3 regions of the Paenibacillus sp. OAS669 genome follow, and region 1 is predicted to be linked to each of the others. Evidence: riboswitches for the same ligand, from Rfam matches in the RefSeq annotation. Region 1 holds a riboswitch; each other region holds the start of a gene.
What was found. Region 1 has a riboswitch for cyclic di-GMP ahead of GGC63_RS08650 (methyl-accepting chemotaxis protein). Riboswitches for the same ligand answer to the same signal wherever they lie in the genome.
Positions count from the first base shown of each region.

Region 2: linked by a shared signal. The riboswitch ahead of GGC63_RS21505 (chemotaxis protein CheX) and the one ahead of GGC63_RS08650 (methyl-accepting chemotaxis protein) in region 1 are both predicted to bind cyclic di-GMP.
Region 3: linked by a shared signal. The riboswitch ahead of GGC63_RS17570 (transglutaminase-like domain-containing protein) and the one ahead of GGC63_RS08650 (methyl-accepting chemotaxis protein) in region 1 are both predicted to bind cyclic di-GMP.

Region 1 is NZ_JADBDR010000003.1:142,574-147,583, reverse strand. Features, by position in the region: gene GGC63_RS08655 (GntR family transcriptional regulator) at 1-303, opposite strand, end outside; gene GGC63_RS08650 (methyl-accepting chemotaxis protein) at 531-2,561, opposite strand; cyclic di-GMP riboswitch class I at 2,636-2,734, opposite strand; gene GGC63_RS08645 (ADP-heptose synthase) at 3,144-3,650, opposite strand; gene GGC63_RS08640 (beta-galactosidase) at 3,852-5,010, opposite strand, start outside.
Region 2 is NZ_JADBDR010000010.1:84,830-89,839, reverse strand. Features, by position in the region: gene GGC63_RS21515 (efflux RND transporter permease subunit) at 1-881, opposite strand, end outside; gene GGC63_RS21510 (sensor histidine kinase) at 1,235-2,344, opposite strand; gene GGC63_RS21505 (chemotaxis protein CheX) at 2,470-2,919, opposite strand; cyclic di-GMP riboswitch class I at 3,019-3,103, opposite strand; gene GGC63_RS21500 (carbohydrate ABC transporter permease) at 3,270-4,127, opposite strand; gene GGC63_RS21495 (carbohydrate ABC transporter permease) at 4,147-5,010, opposite strand, start outside.
Region 3 is NZ_JADBDR010000007.1:255,700-260,709, forward strand. Features, by position in the region: gene GGC63_RS17565 (collagen binding domain-containing protein) at 1-906, opposite strand, end outside; gene GGC63_RS17570 (transglutaminase-like domain-containing protein) at 1,139-1,942, opposite strand; cyclic di-GMP riboswitch class I at 1,953-2,043, opposite strand; gene GGC63_RS17575 (class D sortase) at 2,116-2,802, opposite strand; gene GGC63_RS17580 (YkvA family protein) at 3,014-3,406, opposite strand; gene GGC63_RS17585 (hypothetical protein) at 3,614-4,288, shown strand; gene GGC63_RS17590 (GGDEF domain-containing protein) at 4,449-5,010, shown strand, end outside.

The DNA of each region.
Region 1 (5,010 bases):
CTTCTTCATGACTTCGCTTTCAATAGATGCCCTGACGATAAAAATTTGCTCGATTTCCTTGTCGGTTACTTTCCGAATGGACATCCCTTTTCGCGGAATGGAGGTGATGAGGCCCTCCTTCATTAAATCCAGAAGCGCCTCGCGAACCGGGGTTCTCGATGTGTTCAAAGAGTCGGCCAGCTGTACCTCGGTGAAAACCTCTTTGGAGGAGATATATCCGTTGAGAATCACCTTTTTGATCTCGTTATAGACTCTTTCCTTCGTTGTCGTAGGTTTAACAATCGGGTTCATGTTAAATTTCAACTGAACAACTCCTCACACATCTGGTTATTCCATCCAATTTTATCAATTACTGCATGTACACATCATACGTTAATGCCTAAAGGACGGTCAACCTGTTTTGCGTGGTTTTTTCCTATAAAACGACAAAGCAGGGAAGGGGACTACCGGTACTGATAGTCCGCACTCTTCCTCTTATGCTTGCTTCAGCAACGCTGTCGGCCGGCGCCGTCTTATGCCGCTTCCTGCTGCTACACTTTGAACCGTCCGATCAGCTCCTGAAGCTCCTGCGCCATTTTGCTCAAATCGCCTGCGCTTGCCGTAATTTCTTCCATGGACGCCATTTGCTTCTGGGCAGCTGAGGAAACCTCCTGCGCCAGCCCGGTAGATTCCTTCGCTATGTTCGCGGACTCATCAAGGGAAGCAGATACTTCCTCCGTACCGGCTGCTATTTCTTGAGCGACGGCGGAAATTTCCTGCACCTGATCCGCCACCTCCTGGGCTGCCTTGTAGATGAGGTTGAAGGTTTCCCCCGCATCGGCCACGACCTGAATGCCGGTTTCCACTTCCTTGGCATTTTCATTCATAGCTTCAACCGCAAGAACCGTATCGTTGCGAACTTCCCGGATCAATTCGGTGATTTCGTTCGCGGATTGAGCCGATTGCTCGGCGAGCTTTCTGACTTCCTGGGCGACTACCGCAAAGCCCCGGCCCTGTTCTCCGGCACGCGCAGCTTCGATAGCAGCATTAAGGGCCAAAAGGTTCGTTTGGGCGGAGATTTCCGTTATCAGCTTGATAATGTCGCCGATCTCCTGCGATTTCGCATCCAGACGGTTAATAACTGCAGTACATTCCGTAACCTTGTCGTGGATATTGTCCATCTGGTAGGAGATTTTCTCCACTTGTTCCTTCCCTTTTTCCGACTCCTCCGAGGTTTTTAACGCACTTTCGGCCATGACGGAAGTGCCTTGAGCGATACGCTGTACACCGGTAGCCATTTCTTCCATCGCACTGGCGCTTTGCATGGCTCCATGGGCCTGCACGTCCGCTCCCTCCGCTACCCTCTGTATCGATTGGGCTATCTGCTGGGAAGCGACGGAGTTCTGATCCGCACTGGCGGACAGCTCCTCGAAGGTGGCTGCAAGCTGCTCGGAATTCAGCGAGACTTGCCCGATCAAATTCCTCAAGTTCTCCGTCATGGTGTTAAAGTCCTCAGCCAGCTGTCCTACTTCATTACGCGAACGGACCTGCAAATGCTGCTTCAGATCTCCCTGCGCCAATTGGTTCATCGCTTGTCCTACTCTAACAATGCCTTGAGACATCGTTTGTCCCAGCCACAAAGCGATGGCGATGCCAATAACCATGATGACGAAGGCAATCAGCAGCGTCCGGAGCCACATGCTGTCCAGAGACTCGGTAAATTCAGAATAAGGCGCTGTTACTACCAGCTTCCAGACGCTGTCCGGGATTTGCCTTGCCCCGACCAGATGCTTGGAACCGTCCTCTTGAATGTAGCCGATAAACGGCTCCTGCATTTGCAAAAATTGCTCATAGCCGGCTTTCTGCTCGGGTGTCGCTGCCGTTTCCAGAATGTTCTCCGTCAGCACCTTGCTCGCATCCGGATGAGCCAAAATATCGCCTTTATCGTTAACCATGTAGGCATAGCCGGTTTTGCCGAACTGAATGCGCTGAACGATGGCTGCGATTTGCTCGCGTCCGATGGCGCCCGTAATGACGCCGGTTACGGTACCATTAGCGTCACGGAGAGGAGCAGCGACGTTCATGATCATGCTGTTATCGGCCTTGGAAATCATCGGCTCGCTGATCAGCGTTTTCCCCGTTAACGCCTCCTTATAATAATCACGGGAGCTGATATCGAACTTGGTGCCGAGAGCCTTCTTCTCAATCTGCTGCCCCTGCCCCTGCGTATCAAAAAGCGAAAACCGCAGGAAATCGGAGTTTCTCGATAAATAACCCTGCAGCACGCCGACACGCTCGTCAAACGAATTGCCTTTCACAAAAGCGGGCAAACCGGTGATTCCATTTGCCTCCGCCGTCACTCTGTCGCGCCATTGTGTAATGAGCTGCGCATTTAGTTCCAGCTGCTGGCTGACGTTCAATTCAATATCCTGCTTGAGCATATCCGCAGACGACTTGTACATAAAGCCGCCGACGACGGCTACCGTTACAAAAATAACGGCAATAACGGCAAGCATGAGCTGCAGTTTGAAGCTCCTCCAGGTTTGACTCTGGAAAATGACTGACATTCGTTTGGTTTTCATAGTCCTCTCCCCAACTTTTAATAAAAAATGGCTATTCAAAAATTGAATAGCCAAAATATACAAACATCCTCTGTTTTGGCAACCCGGCTATCATAGTTTCCTTATTCAGCATCGAAACCTTAGACCCGTGGCTTTGTGTCTCCATCTTTCGAATGGGTTTACCTTTTTGCTTATGAAATTGTCAGTTACAGGAACGCAGTCTTGTCTCAACATCACCTCTAGCTGCCGTTGTACTAATACGCTTGCGAGCTTATGTAGGTCTTTGGATGCACGTAGGAGCAATGAAATATTTTACTTTTGTATACATAGTACATAATACTCAATACTACAGTCAATACATTTTTTGACAATCCATTTGTTCTTTCGACAAGAATGCCAGTAAATGTTTGGAATCTTGTCAAAAAAACGTATGTGATTCCGTTCCTATAAATCCGCGCTAAAGAAGAAGCTGTCCTTGAAAAATCAGCTGACTATCGCTCTGAAGAACTGGATATACCTTCCTAATGAAACAAAAAAAACCGCTTGTTCAGCGGATTTTAGTCATAAAAATAAGTTTATTTTCAATATTGTTCCAAAATAGGACTATATTGTCCCATCCTCCTCGACCGCAAACTCAAAATCATCCAAATCATACACCTGGACCTGAATCGCCGCCTCGATTACCTTTTCAATAAAATCCGGCTGATCCGTCAAAATCGGCACCTGCTCTTTTATGGATGTCAAAATCAGCTCCGTTTCGATCGGATCGAACGCTTCGCCAAACTCTTCGTTGTCGTAAGAGTTTACCATTGTTAACGTTACCGCATCATTGATCGGCATCGGTGGACTTTTGGCCCAAGGAACATTCACGGCGCGCTCCATTCTTTTCCGGTTCAACGGCTCCTCCAGCAGCCCGATCAGCTCGGCAATTTTCCCTCTTACATGCGCTTCATCTCTTGCATCCGGCATGATCGGTTCCTTGCTGTCCTTCAGCTCATACAGCTCCCGAATCGTGGTGTAAGGAACGAGGTATTCTACCGGTTGGCTCGGAACGAGCATTTCTCCATACACAGCAAGCATCACAGCCTCTATGACAAAGCTTTTGGGCATCGCTCCGTCCCCCTCTCTATCTGTAATGACTTTTCTTAGATTGTAACGCTCTAATATCCCATTATAGCATTAATGCAGCCTTAACACATCCGAACAAGGCCCTTCCATGCAAATAGGCCCGGCAATCCGGGCCATTGGCCTTCATTGCCGGGCTTAGCGTATACCGTCTTAAGTCAATACACGAGCAACGGACGGAAGCCATCAGCGGGCTTCGTTCTGCAGGATCCAGACCCCTTTGGACGGAAGCTCCGATAGGCCCGTATGCTCCTTTCCTTCCAACAGGTCGCGATATACCGCTTCGCCCAGATCAATTGCCGTTGAACGGTCGTTATGATTAAGCACGAAGGTAAACTGCCGGCCTTCTTTGTTTCGGCGGGTCACCTCAACGCCCTCCGGAGCCACAAGAAGCGGCTCAATTCCGCTCTCCTTGCAAAGACTGAACAGAAGATGGTCCATAAATTCGGCGTCCGGACTCGTTGCGACGTACCATGCCTCTCCCTGTCCGAACCGGTTACGGGTTAAAGCAGGCATGCCTTGATAAAAGTCCGAGCCGTACACGGCGAGCACCTCGGCCCCTTCGGCATGAATCAAATCGCACAGCAACCTGCAGCTGTAAGAGCTTCCAGCTGCTAATTCCCCATAGGAAGCCTCCATCACGATAGAGTTGGATGCTTCCGGCGGCAGCGCATCGATTTCCTCCGCCCATAGGCCAAGCAACGAACGCAGCTCGCCGGGATAACCGCCAAGCGTAACTAAGTCGTTCTCGTTCACAATGCCGCTGAAGAACGTCGTGACGAGCTTGCCGCCCTGCCGGACAAACTGCTCCAGCTTCCCGGCGATCCCCGGCTTCACCATATAGAGAAGCGGTGCCAGGACGATCTTGTACGAATCCAGCGGCGTATCCTCGCCGATCAAATCGACCTGGATGTTCCGGTCGAACAGCGCCTTGTAGTACTTCGAGAGCTCATCCAGATACTTGAGCTCCTTGCTCGGCCCTGAGGACATCTCCACCGCCCACCAATTGTCCCAATCGAACAGGATTGCGACTTTGGATTCAATACGCGAATCCAGCAGCGTGTCTCCTAACCGCTGCAGCTCCTCGCCAAGCTGCGCGCATTCGCGGAAAACGCGGGTATGCTCATGGCCCGCGTGCTCGATGACCGCGCCGTGATATTTCTCGCAGGCGCCGATCGAACGCCGCAGCTGGAAGAACATGACGGTGTCCGCACCGCGGGCCACTGCCTGGTAGCTCCACAAGCGCATGACGCCGGGACGCTTCAGGCTGTTGTAGGCCTGCCAGTTCTGCTGGCTCGGCGTCTGCTCCATCAGCATGAACGGGTCCCCGTCCTTCAGGCCCCGC
Region 2 (5,010 bases), on a different contig from region 1:
GAGAAATCAACGGCATTCGCGCTCTTCGTCTTGTACAAATGAACGCCGATAGCCGGCTTCCCATCCAGGCGGGAGTTAAAGGTAGAATCGGTTACCGCCTTAATCTTGGCGATCTCCTTCAGCGTAATCGTGCTGCCGCTGCCTGTAGTCAGCTCCATCTGCTCCAAGCCAAACAGGCTGTCGAGATTGCCGGTGACCCGCGCCATCTTCGTGTTGCCGTCAAACTCGACGGAGCCGATTGGCCCGTTGGACAAAGCGCTGCGCAGCGAGGCCGTCACTTGCGCCGGGGTCAAGCCAAAGCTGTTCAATGCATCCGCATCCAGCTGAATATCCATGGTCGTTTCTCTGGCACCGATGGAATCCAGATGGTCAATGCCCGGCATCGCTTCAAAGCCTGGCTTGATTTTGTCCTCATAGAGCTGATCCAGCTCCGTCTGGCTCATGCCGTTGTCGGCATTGATCGCCAAGTAATAGGCAGGTATCGAAGCAAAGCCGAAGGTGGATACCTTGGGTCTATCCGCCGTAGCAGGCAGCTGCACTTCCTGCACCAGACTTTCCAAGTCCTGCTTCTTTTTATCTGTGTCTACATTTTGCTTGAATTGGACGATGATGGTGGATACGTTATCGCTTGAGGTAGACGTCAGCGAATCAAGATCCTCGATATTGGCCACCTTATCCTCTATAGGCTTCGTGACCTCTTCCATCACATCCTTAGGCGGACCTTGGTAGGTGGTGGAAATTAAGACTACCGGAAAGGATACGTCCGGCATGTTCTCCACTTTCAATGTAGATGCTGAGTACAAGCCTCCGCCCATCAATATGGCTATCATGATGAACACCGCAGCTACATTTTTCATGGAGAAGCTGGTCAGTTTGTTCATTGGGTTCCCTCCTAAGAGCTTTACGCAGTAAAGCTTGCATCGTAAGCATTTTCTTAGCTTTGCGAAGCAAAGCTGACTTCGTAAGCATTTGCTTAGTTTTGCAGGGCAAAACTTACTTCGTAAGCGGTACTGAACTTTGCTTTATAAGCGTCGGCATCCACGTTATGCCCGGACGAATGACGACAGGGCACATTCGATTTCTTCGATTAAAGTACACCACGAATATGAACGGAGCATGAACAAACCCCTCTCGGCTCCTTATTTAACCGTTGGTAAGTTATTGCAGGTATATGTGCATACAAAAAAACCGCAAGCTTAATCGCTTGCAGTTCCTCTTTTATGGATTCAGTTATTCAGGAAGCCGACTTGGGAAAGGTCAGCATAAATACAGTTTCCTTATCCGTACTGGAGAACGAGATCTCCCCGTCATTTTTATGCATAATTTGCTTGCAAATCGTAAGCCCTAGGCCCGTTCCATTCGTTTTGTTGGTAACAAATGGGACAAATAGCGATTTGGCCAGCTCCGCCGGAATAGGAGGACCGTTATTCGTAATGTGAATATAGGCTTTACGCTGGTCCTCGAAGGCGGATATCTTCATTTTTTTATCGTACTTCGCTTGAGAGAGCGCATCGATACCATTATTAATCAAATTGTTCAGCACCTGTTGGATTCCCAGCCTCTGAACGCGAAGGGTCATATGTTCCGGAATTTTAACGCACAGATTGACATTTTCATTAATTAGTCGAGGGCGCAGCAACGACAGGTTGTATTCCAGCATCTGCTTGACGGAGATCGGCTCCTTCTCTTCTTCCACCATAGGCTTCTTGGAGAAGCTGAGAAATCCGGTCACCTGCATATGCATATTGTTGCATTCATCCTCTATGAACTCCAAATAGGAGTCTATCTTCTCTTTTGGCAGAGAATGGATATTAGAACGAAGCAGTTTAATAAACCCTTTAATAGAAGTTAAAGGGTTGCGAATTTCGTGCGCCATGCTGGCGGCCATTTTCCCGATCAGATTCATCCGGTCGTCGTGAAGCTGGTGAATAGCCGTATCTTTTTCTATCATTGAAGCCAATGTAATCTGCCAATAATGCTTGCATAGGATTCCCTCGAAATCGTCGATTCGAAGACAAATTTGGTGATACAAGGTTGCCGGCAGCGAATCTCCGAGTACATCCAGCAAGGCGCGGCGCCATGAGTGAGAGCATTGAATAATATCAATAATTTGAAGCCCCAATTCCTCGAACCTTCCGCACCAATCGTCAACCAATTGCCGAATCGGATGCTGCTCCGGGGGAATATGAAGATCGGTAATATAATCAAAATAGATGTCGCCCCTGCGCATCATATTGGATACATTATACCCGCGTAAAATCTGCTCCTCCATCAGCTTCTGCCACTGCTCAATAACCTGTGACTTCTTATCCCTTACATGCTTTAACAAAGGCTCTGCATCCATAAAAGAAAACCCGCCTATATATAGGAGTGTGATATTACATAACATATCATAAAGAGATCGGAAGTCCAATGCTCAAAACTATAGGACTTTATATACATTTTGTCTCATAGGAATAGTATACATTATTATGCGGAAATATAAATATGAAATTCTCCGATGGTTTCCAGACTAAGAGGAATACTGAACACTTCGCCCCCCCAATGGTTTGCAGCTCCGTTAATGAGGCTCGGCGGTGTAATATCGACTTCGATCCCCTGCTGAAACAGCAAGGTGCTGGCATTTCCGCTAATCATATTCCCCAGCTCGCCGACCGCGCTCTGGCACATCTCATCAAAATGCGTGAGGGGATAGCCGCCCATCATCCCGGATACCATCCGTAAAGCAACCGTCTCGGGAATACCAAAAATAATATCCTTTTGCAGCTGGCCCAGAATCCCGATTTTGAGCCAAACGTAATCCTCCGTGTATTGGATCGTTCTCATACTAAGCTGCCCGACAATGGGTTTAATTTGGATCAGCGTTTCAATGACATGAAGTGAAGAAGTTAAGAACGGGTTCACGAAGTTTGCTTGCACATGATACAGCCCCTTTACAAAGAAAGTTATAAGAATTAAAAAAAACTGCCCGAAATTGGGCAGTCTTGTTTTTGCAAAACTTAGAACCTATGCGCCGTTTTCGGTAACCCAGCCGCCATAGGAATGCTCCTTTAGGCCTGTGGCTTTGCGTCCCTGCCTTTCGGCAAGTTTGCCATTATCGATTTGTCATGGTGATTATATAGCCAAACTACATCCATTGTAGCATACAAGCTGGCAAAATAGTACTTGTTTTCCTATAGCACCAACCGTATCTCCATGACTTTACTACTATATCCGGCTATTTGTAAAGAGGCCAAATTCATATGAGTACCCGCCAAATGGTGAAGAACCTATTTCAGTCCCGTTAATGCAATGCCGCGGATAATATGCTTTTGAAACAACAGGAATACGGCGATTAGCGGAAGCACCGAGACACTTGCTCCTGTCATAATCATCGCCCAGCTGCTGCTGTCCTTCTGTTCGCTCGAGAAGAAGGAAATGCCCACCGGAATGGTTAATCGTTCGGGCGACTGGGTCACAATAAGCGGCCAAATAAAAGCGTTCCAGCTGGATAAAAAAGTAAGTATTCCTAACGCAGCCAGCGCGGGACGAACAAGAGGCACCGCAATACGCACCATGATGCTCCATTCATTCAAACCGTCGACTCTGGCTGCGTCCAGCAGCTCTTGAGGAACCTGCTCCATAAATTGCTTCATCAGGAAAATGCCGAAAGCCGACATGATCCCGGGAAACAAAATCCCCGTATACGTATCTACCCAATCCAGTTGAACAGAGGCGATATACCAGGGGATGATCAGCATCTCCGTAGGCACCATCATCGTGCTTAAGATGGCGATAAAGATAACCTGCTTGCCGTGAAATGAAAATCGGGCCAGAATATAGCCTGCTACCGTATCAAACAGCGCCACGCTTGCCGTCGTTATGCAGGCCACGACCAGGCTGTTCAGCATCCAGTCGGCGAACGGGGATTGGACGAACAAGGCCGCATAATTATCAAGGGTCATCGTCTCCGGAATCAGCTGCAAGGAGAATACGTCCTTCGGCAGCTTCAAGGAGGTGGCGATCATCCACACAAAAGGAAATACCATTCCCACTGTTCCGATGCTGAGTACGATATGAAGCAGAACTATAGTAGCCCCGAACCGGCGCCTCTTGTTCGTTCCACCGGCGTTTCCTGTAACCTTCACTGCCTTCACCCCCTAGGGCCTAATACTCTGTTTTGCTGCTTAATATCTTCATCTGCAGCAGAGACAGCAATAAAATGATGACAAACAGCACCACGGTCGCCGCAGCCGCCTCTCCCATATTGAAATGCTTAAAGGCCATATCGTAGATATACAATACCAGGGAAACCGTCGAGTTCAGCGGACCTCCCAAGGTCATATTCAACACCTGGGTGAACGATTGCAGATAGCTGATGCTGGCAATAATGACGGAGAACACTAGAACCGGGTTGAGCAGCGGTAATGTAATATAACGAAACCTTTGCCAGCGGTTCGCTCCGTCGATGGAAGCTGCATCGTAATACAAGGCCGGGATATTCTCCAGCCCGCTCAAAAAGACGATCATCTGAAACCCGATGCTCTGCCATATCATTGCGGCAATAACAATAAAGATCGCTTGAGACGGAGAGCCCAGGAATAGCTGCGGCTCGAGACCCAGCTTCAGGAGCAGCGCATTGATAACTCCATTTTTCATAAAAATCCAGCGAAACACCCAGCTTACCGCAACTACACTGGTGATATAGGGGATAAAGTAAAGGGTCCGGTACAAGCCTCTGGATACATGGAGCTTATGAAGAAGGAGCGCAACCGCCAGACCGGCGATCAACTGCCCCGGCACGCCGATCAGAACATATACGAACGTATTGCCGAGCGACCTGATGAACTTCGTATCCTGAAAGAGCGCTGCATAGTTGTCGAATCCGACGAAGGGCTTCTCCTCCGACAATAAATCCCACTCCCGGAAGCCAATGTTGAATGCATAGGCAATAGGCAGAATACGTACGATGACAAAAAAAAGAAGGGGCAGCAGAAGGCAGCTGTAAATAAACAGATAGCGCTGCTTTTT
Region 3 (5,010 bases), on a different contig from region 1:
CTTGTTGCTTCCTTCAAACGTTGCCGTATTCACGAACGTTCTTACGCCGGAATCCGTGATCGGAGTCGTATACTGAATCCGGTATGCACCTTGGATCGGGTTATTCGTAAAGCTTACTTGCAGAACATTTCCTGCCGTGTCCACCTTGTATTTGCCGGCGTCAACCAAGGAGCCTTGGGTTACTGAGCCGTCCAGGTTTACATTAAGGCTATAAACGGCAACCGTTACCGGTGCCGCCAGGCCTGCCGGCATAGGGTCGGTGACAACCGCATGCTGCACGGAGTCCAGCGACTTGTTCACATCAATCGTCCAATCGATGTTCTTAGGGTTAAAGCCTTGAGGAACACCGCTTTTTCCGATGGTCGATGTGACGTTAGGCTTAAAGATAAGGGTAAATACCTGCTCTCCGGATTGAACCGGAATTTTAATAACTTGCGTCGTGCTTCCTGTTACTGTCTTGATGTCGAATTGCGTGTCAATGGTGAGGGTCCCCCGCACCTGGCTATGACTTTCGATATAGCTGTTGAAGGTCATGAGCACTTGGTGACTGTCCTTGCTGACCTTGAACGTTCCTATGTCTTCATCACCGTTCCGTAATGGCCCGCTGATATCATTGAAGAGCAAGAACGCTTGCGGCAGCGTGAAGGCAAAGGTATCCCCGCTGTGGTAACCATGGTTGTCAGGCAAGGACCAGGTGTAATCCAATCGGACCTTGGAGCCCTGCTCGTATACATTGCCGGTGACGACTTGTCCTGCTTTGTCGTATACCGTCATGGTTACGCTGTTGATGATGTTGCCGGTAATAGTGCCTGAGGCAAAGGCCTGAGTCAAACAACCGACTCCCGATAGGCTCTGGATAACAAACAATAGAGCGATCAGCAGCGCACTGGTTTTTTTCCTCCACATATGTTTTTCCCTTCCCTCGTCTTACTATGAATGAAACCCTTCTTATCACCCCTTTCACGTAGTCTAATTTCATAAATCCTTCTACGGTTTCATTACCGAAGTCATTGTAAATCACCGATCTGAATAATTTCTGAACAACAGGCCGCTGTTCGATTGCACAAAAAAAAGAACCCGCATCAAATGCAGATTCTTCAGGCTGCGATTTCCCGCCGGCTAGGCGAATGGAAGTTACTTAATAGATCTCAGTAACAACATAATCGGCACTGTTTTTTATCATAGTTGTCTCTTGCCCGCTTTGTACACGGGACGCGTCATAGGTGGTGTCGATAATGACCCATTCTTGAAGATCCTTGAGATATACTTGATTCCACGCATGATACACCTCGGGGGCATGGACCTCGTATCCCATTACCAATCGGGTCGGGATTCCCAAGCTTCTGGCCATTGCCGTGAAGGTAGCAGCATAATCAAAGCATATTCCGCCGGATTCCTCGTATACCTTATCCAAGTCAGGGATATAGCCTGTGTCTACAGTTTGTGCTTTACTCTCACTATATTTGTAGTTTTGCGTCAAAAAGGCATAAATCGCTTTTACTTTATCTTCATCGGTTGCAGCATTCGCGGCTAGTTTCTTTGCCTCCACTACAGCTTTGGTCGTCTCGTTCCAGCTCGCTATAGATATGGACTGCAAAAACACGGCCTGCTCATTCACCGTCTTCACGTCGACATTTTCCTGCAAAATCACTTGATATTTGTTGTCGGAAATCTGTTTCGCAACCAGTACATGGTAGCTGCCGTCACCCAATTGCAGAGGGTAGGATGCCCCGTCCACCAGGTTATAATCCATTTGGACCTCGCCCTTGGTTACACGCACAAGTGCCTTATGCTCTAGATCCGCATAATGGACCTTAATAATCCCGTTGCTCAGAGAACTCTTATCCAGAACAGGTTGTCCGGCAGCGGCATGGGTAACTTTAGGCGCCGTAGTCAGAAATAGCGCAGCGATCAGCAACAATGCTCCTAATGTACGAAACATAGACTCTCCTTTCGGTAACTGGCTGCCATCCTGGTAGTTTGACCAGGGAAGGCCCTATAGCTTTGCGTCTCCAGCTTTCGCTGAATTTGCCTTTATCGGTGGAAAGCACCGAAAACTTATTTGGTTATCTATGAGTATAGCATACCATTTGTTTCCTCTCTAGTTCTAAATGCTCACTCTTCTATCAATTTTCCTTTAACTATGATGCGATGTGTCGGATTTTCCATAGGATGGCAGGTAATTAGCGTAATTTGCCGATCTTTGCCGTTTCCTTTCAGCACCCATACTTCCTCGGGAAGTACGTATTGCTTGCTTTCTACCTTATAGCGATACTGCTTGCTCCCCGTATCTACCTCTATGAGGTCGCCCTCGGTCACTTCATCCAAGCGGTTAAAATTTTTGCCATACGTAAGATTCCTATGTCCCGCAATGGCATAATTGCCGATTTCTCCCGGCTTGCCTGTATTCGCCATACTGGCAACCGACAGCTTCAGATTCGCCGCCGTTGCGTTCTTGATAATAGGAAGCTTCAAGTCGATCTTATCGATCTTGAGGACACCCTCCACATTCTTCTGCCCGATAGATAGAGGGACTGGGGTCGGTTCCGCCTTCAATGGCGCGGGCTGGACCTCTACCACATCCGCACTCAATGGAACGGGCGCAGGCAAAGGAACCGTGACCGGTTCCTGCTCTGGCTCCGGATCTGAACCGGCTTGATCTAGATACTGCAAGCTTTCCTGCCACTGCTCTAAAATCTGCTGCTGCTTATAGCTCTCGTAACGGTCATTCACCGTCGGGTAGGCCATCACAGCAATTCCAACGACAATGCACGCTGCGGAAATGATTTTTTTGATCCTCATGGCTTCTACCTCCGGTGATGGTTGGATCTATCTCATTCATTATAAACATTTTCTATTTGGTAAAAAAGGGAAGCCAATCTGAAACCTATCAGCTTCCGTTTCGGCAGACTATCGGATCCTATCACTCGTATACTAACAAACGCATTGCTGAATACATTCGTTACACATGCAAAAAGAGCACTGTGCGGTGCTCTTTCCTGTTTAGTATCCTCTATTCTACGATGTGAGCGTCGATATCTATAATGTCCTGGTGGTTGACGGCATCGTCTCCGAAAAGATCCTTCAGCTTCTCTTTGGCTTTTTGCTTAACGGAATTGTCTATGTTCATGGCAACGGCACCAATGGCCAGCATCAAAGCGCCTAAATCATCCACATAGCCTACGACAGGCAGCATATCCGGAACGATATCAATCGGCAGGATCAAATAGCCGAGCGCACCATAAATTTGAATCTTCGCTTTTGTCGGCGTAGAAGGACTTTGAAGCGCATAGTATAAGAGCAGCCCGCTGTAAACGACTTTGGATCCGGCATCCTTCGCATGCTTTTTCAGCTTGGACCAGAATCCTTGCTCCGAATAATGCTTTTCGTATTTGGAGTTTTCCATTTCCGATCACATCCTTTTCTCAATCAGCCGGACCCTTATACGAACATAGCGCAGGTTCAGCATCCGCTCCATTTCTACACTCACCGCCCTATTTCCTTCTTTTTCAACAAATTTATCCATCATCCTATCAGGAAGCGTTTACCAATTATTTTCAACCTGTTATTATGAATATAATGTTACCAAAGGATCCGAAGGGATGTTTGCACCATGTTTTCTATCCTTTATGTCTTTTTAGGATTATTCTCTTTTTTCTTCCTGCTGTTTATATTCAAAACCCTCCTATCCCTTATCCAATGGAATGGGCGGTTCAAGCAAAACCTTCTCATCACAGCAATCTTGTTTGCGGCTGCGTTCGTCCTGTCACGATTCATTGAGGATGGCCTTCGAATTCCTATCGTCGACGATTTCCCTATCGTCAAAGGTTTGTTCATCATCGCTCTCGCCATATGGCTTATTAAGACCTATGTGAACAACAAACGGCTTGGGAAGCAGTATCGAATGGGGGCTCACAGCAGCTTTTCATGCCTTCATAAGTACGGCATTCCGCAAATTCCACAGACCGCAATGACCGCAATATATGTTACACCGGATAAGGTTGTTATAGATTGGAAAAACAAGTATTTTGAGCTGCCGCTATATAAAATCACGGGGGCCGCTGCGGTGACGCAATCCATTTTGTCCAACAACTACGGCTATCTCACTCCTGAAGCAACGAAAAGGATAGGCCGGTATCTGTCCATTCAGTATGGGCTTCCCGGAGAACCGGCGAAGCTGCTCATTTTCGATATGAGTACGGTATTCAAAGCGAAAGCAGCAGCAGCTGCGGTAACCTATCATTTACAGGAGTCGGCACAGTCTACGAATGGGACCATCCAGCTGTAGCCAAAATAAGTGATGCTGCGAGACATCCATAGGGATGTCTTTTTTTGTCGGGAAATCCATTTCCGTTGCGGAGCCGCCCCGAAACAAAGGTATATAAGAGCCCCGGACTTTGTTATACTCAAATGGCTGGACATTTCCCCTCAAAAGATGGTGGCTCCTAATGGATTGGCTCTTGGACGCAAAAACAATCTTTATCGCTCTAGGCATCGGACATTTATTTACCTTAATCCTCATTAGCGCTTATTGGCATGATCACACCAAAGAGGTTACCGTCAAAGCCTTCTTTTTAGCCAAATGCGCTCAGACCGCGACTTGGTTTCTTCAGGCATTCCGCGGAGAAATTCCCGACTTGCTGTCAATATCCCTTGCCAATTCCATCCTGTTTATTGGAGCGTCCTTTGAGATCTTAGCCATTATGAGTCTGCAAAAAGAGCTTCGCCCTGCGACACGAAAGATATATTTTATCGTTACGCTCCTCAGTATCCTTGGATTCCAGCTGATAGTACTCTTGTATAACAAAGAAAATTGGAGAGTTGCATACTCCTCTTTTATAACTGCAGCTATCGTATTCCCCGTCTACCGGCTGGTCGTCGTAAAAGCCCATACCCTGCTTATGAAGATTATGGGATACCTCTATCTTTTTGTTATTGCCTCCTCTTTGGTCAGAGGAACCGTTGCTCTGCTTGTCCCTGCAAAGAGCAGCCTGTTTACCCCCGGAATTT